2 regions of the Eubacterium ramulus genome follow, and region 2 is predicted to be linked to the other one. Evidence: predicted binding sites of a transcription regulator. Region 2 holds the regulator's gene; the other holds the start of a gene.
What was found. Region 2 encodes Rex, which represses fermentation and respiration genes when NADH is low (regulators of the CRP and FNR family bind a similar motif). Its sites were predicted from a motif close to ATTGTTAANNNNTTAACAAT; they were not measured.
Positions count from the first base shown of each region.

Region 1: ACIRUQ_RS13430 (acyl-CoA dehydrogenase) is a predicted target of Rex. The motif match lies at 1,647-1,666, and genes of this name have one in related genera.

Region 1 is NZ_CP173382.1:2,889,370-2,892,563, forward strand. It holds gene ACIRUQ_RS13425 (electron transfer flavoprotein subunit beta/FixA family protein) at 1-253, opposite strand, end outside; gene ACIRUQ_RS13430 (acyl-CoA dehydrogenase) at 268-1,434, opposite strand; gene ACIRUQ_RS13435 (sigma-54-dependent Fis family transcriptional regulator) at 1,848-3,194, shown strand, end outside.
Region 2 is NZ_CP173382.1:1,693,132-1,696,325, reverse strand. It holds gene ACIRUQ_RS08145 (ABC-F family ATP-binding cassette domain-containing protein) at 1-1,537, shown strand, start outside; gene ACIRUQ_RS08140 (redox-sensing transcriptional repressor Rex) at 1,625-2,260, shown strand; gene ACIRUQ_RS08135 (bifunctional ADP-dependent NAD(P)H-hydrate dehydratase/NAD(P)H-hydrate epimerase) at 2,355-3,194, shown strand, end outside.

The DNA of each region.
Region 1 (3,194 bases), 1.2 Mb from region 2:
TTACCAGAACTGCATTGTCAGCACCCATTGCTAATGCTTCGCGTAATGTATCGCCAGCTTTCGGAAGTCCCATTGTTAAAACAGTAACTTCTGCGCCATACTGGTCTTTTAATCTTAAAGCAGCCTCAAGACCTGCTTTATCATCCGGGTTCATGATTGTGAGCATTGCTGCTCTGTCAAGAGTTCCGTCCGGATTGAACTTTACTCCACCTGCTGTATCAGGTACCTGTTTAATACAAACAATAATCTTCACGATTGTTTTCCTCCTTACTTAAGTAATGCACCAGAAATAACCATACGCTGAACTTCACTTGTTCCTTCGTAGATCTCTGTGATCTTAGCATCACGCATCATACGCTCAACATCGTACTCTCTGATGTAACCATAACCACCATGTAACTGTACGCATTTTGTTGTAACTTCCATTGCAACTTCTGCTGCGTAAAGCTTTGCCATAGCAGCTTCTACAGAATAAGAAACTTTTGCACCGGCCTGGTACTCATCTTTCTTTAATGCAGCTCTGTATACCATTAACTGAGCAGCTTTTACTTTTGTAGCCATGTCTGCTAACTGGAACTGTGTGTTCTGGAACTGAGCGATGCTTCTGCCGAACTGTTTTCTTTCTTTTACATATGCGATTGTTGTCTCTAATGCACCCTCTGCAAGACCAAGTGCCTGTGCAGCGATACCGATACGTCCGCCATCCAGTGTATGCATAGCGATGTTGAAACCTTTACCCTGTTTTCCAAGAAGGTTCTCTTTCGGGATACGGCAATCTGTGAAGATTAACTCATATGTGGATGAACCACGGATACCCATTTTTTTCTCTTTTACACCAAATGTAAATCCTGGTGTTCCTTTTTCAACGATGAAAGCAGAGATCTCTTTCATTGTTCTGCCACGTTTTTCAATTTTGCCTGTAACAGCGATTACGATATATACGTCAGCTTCTTTACCGTTTGTGATGAAGCATTTGGATCCGTTCAGAACCCACTCATCGCCATCTAAAACAGCTTTTGTCTGCTGACCCTGGGCATCTGTACCTGCCATCGGCTCTGTCAGACCAAAAGCGCCCAGTTTTTTACCGGAAGCAAGGTTCGGAACATATTTCTCTTTCTGCTCTGGTGTACCAAATGTAAGGATCGGATCTACACAAAGGGATGTATGTGCAGATACGATAACACCTGTAGTACCACAAACTTTTGATAACTCCTCTACGCACATAGCGTATGTAAGGATGTCACAACCCTGTCCACCGAGTTCCTTCGGTACAGGAATACCAAGGAAGCCATATTTAGCCATTTTCTCAACGGTTCCAGTTGGGAATTTTTCAGTTTCATCAACTTCCTGAGCAAGTGGTTTTACTTCGTTCTCAGCGAATTCTTTGAAAAGGCTTCTTGCCATTTCGTGTTTCTTACTTAATCCGAAATCCATTTTTTACTTTTCCTCCATAGTTATTATAGTTTCGTGATCGTCTCTTAGAATTACGTCCTGCATTCATGCGGAGCTTTATCATAGTACCCAAACCCCCATTTGAGCTTAAAAAAAGCCCGATGAATCGCTTAGGTTTCCAAGAGGTTACCTAATACATTGCAATAATCGTGCCAACTTTTAAAAGCCTTGATTTATGCGGTTTACGCAAAAACACTGTTTATTTTTTAACACAATCAGCGTTTATACATGTTTAATTTTCCTACACTTTTCTACATTTTATTTGCTTTTTCCACACATATGTGTCATACTGATTCTGAAAAATATGTCATACATTGCATGACTTGCATCTCACAGCAAGAATGCCAATGCATTCTTGAATTTAACCTTTCTCACTACCCAAAAGAGGATTTTAAATGAAACTTTCAAGATTATTATTAGACGCATTGGAAACTTTTCCAAATTTTATCATTATAGATAAAAATGCAACCATTGTTTATCTGAATAAATCCTATGCCAGTCTCCTTGGTATTCCGCGGGAACAAGCTATCGGACAGCCTGTCACCGATGTGATTCCCAAGACCCGTATGGTTGAAGTATTGAAATCCGGCAAACCGGACATCGGACACCTGATGACTCTTTATGATCATTCCCAGAAGAAAAATGTGACAGTTGCCTGCAATCGCATGCCGATTTTTCAAAATGGCCAGGTCATTGGCGCTGCTGCCGTAACAATCATGCAGGATGTCCTTCCCACAGTCACACAACTGAATCGTGAACTTTCTGCTGTCCGCAAAGAAAACGAATTCTACCGGCATGAATTAAATATGTTGCAGAATCATTTTGACAGCCTGAACCGCATCATCGGTCATTCTTCTGCCTTGCTTGAGATCAAACAGATCATTTCGGATTATGCTGCATCAGATCTGCCAATCCTGATCACAGGAGAGACCGGTGTCGGCAAGGAATTATTTGCAAAAGCAATCCATGAAATGAGTCCGCGCAAATTCCATCCTTATATAAAAATCAACTGTGCCGCTATTCCTACCGAACTGCTGGAATCAGAATTATTCGGATACGAACCGGGTGCTTTTTCCGGTGCGTCCAAAAACGGAAAACCCGGTAAATTCGAGTTAGCCAACCACGGTACGATCCTGTTGGATGAAATCGGTGAAATGCCACAGACACTCCAGAGCAAATTGCTGCGCGTCCTTCAGGAACAGGAATTTGAACGAATCGGCGGTATCAATACGATCAAGGTCAATGTAAGAATCATCTGCTGTACAAACCAGGATCTGCAACAGCTGATACAGACAAAACATTTTCGCAGCGACCTTTATTATCGTATCAACACCGTAGAATTAAAAATTCCGCCACTCCGAAACCGAAAAAAAGATATTGCTGAACTGACCGATTATTTTATTCAAAAATATAATGCCGAACATGATACACACGTCATTTCCATTGACACGGATGTTCTGCAACTCTTCCAGACTTACGACTGGCCGGGAAATGTCCGGGAACTGGAGCACATTGTAGAACGCCTGTGCACCATCAACAACAACCGTACCATTACGATGAAAAGCTGTGGTTTCCTGCAGGAGCTGGTTCAGCAGTCTGTTCATGCAAATCCGGATGGTTCCGCTTCTGCTTTGACCCCATCCGGTTTACAGACACCATTGTCGACAGCACCGAATATTTCTGCCGCACAGTCCAAAGTACCGATCAGCACTTCCTCTCAGACCAGTGAACTGTCCTGGAAT
Region 2 (3,194 bases):
TGAGTTTGAAGCCAGGGATGGTTATTCATACCGCAGTGAGGTTTCCGGTGTGTTAAAAGGTCTTGGATTTTCCGAGAATGATTTTGAGAAACACTGCAACGAACTGTCCGGTGGACAGAAGACACGTGTGTCTCTGGCGCGTCTGCTGGTGACTCATCCAGATATCATCCTGTTGGATGAGCCGACGAACCACCTGGATATCGAATCTATTCAGTGGCTGGAGACATTTCTGATGAATTACAAAGGTGCTGTTGTGATTGTTGCCCATGACCGGTATTTTCTGGATCGGATTGTCACAAAAGTAGTGGAGATCAGTATGCATAAATCTGCGGTTTTTGACGGCAATTATACGGAGTATGCGAAGAAAGCAGCATTTGCCCGGGAGGAAGCACTGCGTGCCTATTACAATCAGCAGCGGGAAATCAAACATCAGGAAGCAGTTATCGAAAAATTGAAATCTTTCAATCGTGAAAAATCGATAAAGCGTGCGGAGAGTCGTGAAAAACAGCTGGCAAAAATAGATGTACTAGAAAAACCGCAGGAAGAAAAATCTGAGATGCATATGACACTGACTCCTTCTGTTATTAGCGGAAACGATGTACTGCGGGTGGAAGGTCTGTCCAAAGCTTATGATCAAAAGAAACTGTTTCAGGACATTTCTTTTGAAATCAAGCGTGGCGAACGGGTGGCTCTCATCGGTCAGAACGGAACCGGAAAAACAACGATTTTAAAAATATTAAATGAAAAAGTGGATGCAGATGCAGGTTCATTCACACTGGGAACGAATGTGAAAATCGGATATTACGACCAGGAGCAGCAGGTTCTTCATATGGAGAAGACATTGATGGAGGAGATTGCGGACGATTATCCAAAACTGACCCAGACCAGGATTCGAAATATTCTTGCTGCATTTTTATTTACCGAGGACGATGTGTTTAAAAGGGTCAGTGATTTAAGTGGTGGTGAGCGCGGTCGTCTGTCACTGGCAAAACTGATGCTCTCTGAGGCAAACTTCCTGATTTTGGATGAGCCTACGAATCATCTGGATATCGCTTCCAAAGAGATTCTGGAATCGGCTCTGAACCGTTATGAGGGAACGGTGTTGTTTGTATCTCATGACCGTTATTTTATTAACCGGACAGCGACCCGGATTCTGAATCTGACAGAGCAGAAGATTGTCAATTACATTGGCAATTATGATTATTATCTGGAGAAAAAAGAAACAAATGAACGGGCCTATCTGAATACCGGTGAGACGGTGGAAGTTGTGAAAGAAGATGTTTCTGAGGGGAAAACAGACTGGCAGTCTCAGAAAGAAGAGCAGGCCAAAAAGCGCAAAATCCAGAACCGTGTGAAAAAGATTGAGGAAGAAATTGAATCTCTGGAGGAAAAACTGTCGGAGCTGGAGGAACAGTTCCAGGATCCGGCGGTGGCTACTAATTCAGCCAAACTAGGAAAACTGCACAGTGAGCAGGTGGAAGTCCAGGAAAAACTGGATGGTCTGTATGAAGAGTGGGAAGCACTTGCATCGGATTGATAAAAAATTGACAAAAAGAAATGAACTGTATATAATAACCATAGATAACTGCAGAACGTTGCAGATGGTTGAAGGAGTATAGAAACAATGCAGAAGGAAATTTCACAGGCTGTCATACGGCGCATGCCTCGATATTATCGATATCTGGGAGAATTATTGGATGATGGAGTCGAACGGATTTCATCCAATGAACTCAGTGTCCGCATGAAAGTTACAGCATCACAGATTCGGCAGGATCTGAATAATTTTGGCGGATTTGGTCAGCAAGGATATGGTTATAATGTACAGTATCTGTATGAGGAAATCGGTAAGATTCTTGGTCTTGACAGACAGCATAATATTATTGTTGTCGGAGCCGGTAATATGGGACAGGCACTGGCAAATTATGTAAAATTTGAAAAACGTGGATTTGTGATCACAGGATTATTTGATGTAAATCCGGCATTGGCTGGATTGTCAGTACGTGGAATTGAGATACATATGATGGATGAACTTCCGGAGTTTTTAAAGACACAGCGTGTGGATATTGCAGTTCTGACACTTCCGAAGGAAAAAGCAGAACAGGCAGCGGAAAAGCTGGTAGAACTTGGCATCCATGCGATCTGGAATTTTGCACATCTGGATTTGGAACTTCCAGATGATGTCGTTGTAGAAAATGTTCATTTATCGGACAGTTTAATGCAGCTGTCTTATAACATTGTTCGCAGGCAGGATGATAAATAGGTAGGGAATAAAAAGCGCTTTGTTGTAAGGACAGGGCGCTTTTAGCATATGATGATAGGAAATTGCGTTTTGTTATAGAAGGGAAGGAACTGTCATGAAATATATTTTGAACAGTCGTGAAATGAAGCAGTGTGATGAAAATACGATGCGGCGACGGGGAATGCTCTCAGCAGTTCTGATGGAGCGGGCTGCCCTGGCAACGATGCAGGAGATTGTAAAGCGTTATCCAAATCCGGCGACAAAAGTGCTGGTAGTATGCGGGTCCGGGAACAACGGAGGAGATGGCGTGGCGGTTGCACGGTTGCTTTATCTGAAGGGATACAATGTGACAATTTATTTTGCCGGAAACCGGGAAAAAGCGACGGAGGAAACAAAACGGCAGATGTTTATTGCAGAACAGTATGGAGTGGAAATTTCTGATGAGTATCCAAAAGACATCGTGGACGTGATCGTAGATGCTTTGTTTGGCATCGGGCTCAGCCGTGAGGTAACGGGAAAATATGCAGAAATTCTTCAGAAAATGACGGAACAGGATGGATATAAAGTGGCAGTGGATATCGCATCCGGCATTTCTGCTGATACCGGTGCTGTTATGGGAACAGCGTTTGTAGCAGATCTGACGGTGACCTTTGGATTTATCAAAGCCGGTCAGCTGTTGTATCCGGGAGCAGAATATACTGGTGAGCTGAAAGTGGCAGATATTGGCATCGATGAGCAGAGTTTGTATGAGATCAAACCGGAACTGAAGGTGCTGGAGACATCGGATCTGAAACGATTGCCGCGGCGTGTGAACCGTTCGAATAAGGGAAGCTACGGAAAATTATTGATTTTGGCGGGATCGAAGCAGATGGCAGGAGCAGCTGTTTTTGCGGCAAAAGCAGCTTATCGCATGGGCTGTGGTCTGGTAAGGGTGGCAACGGTGGAAGAAAACCGG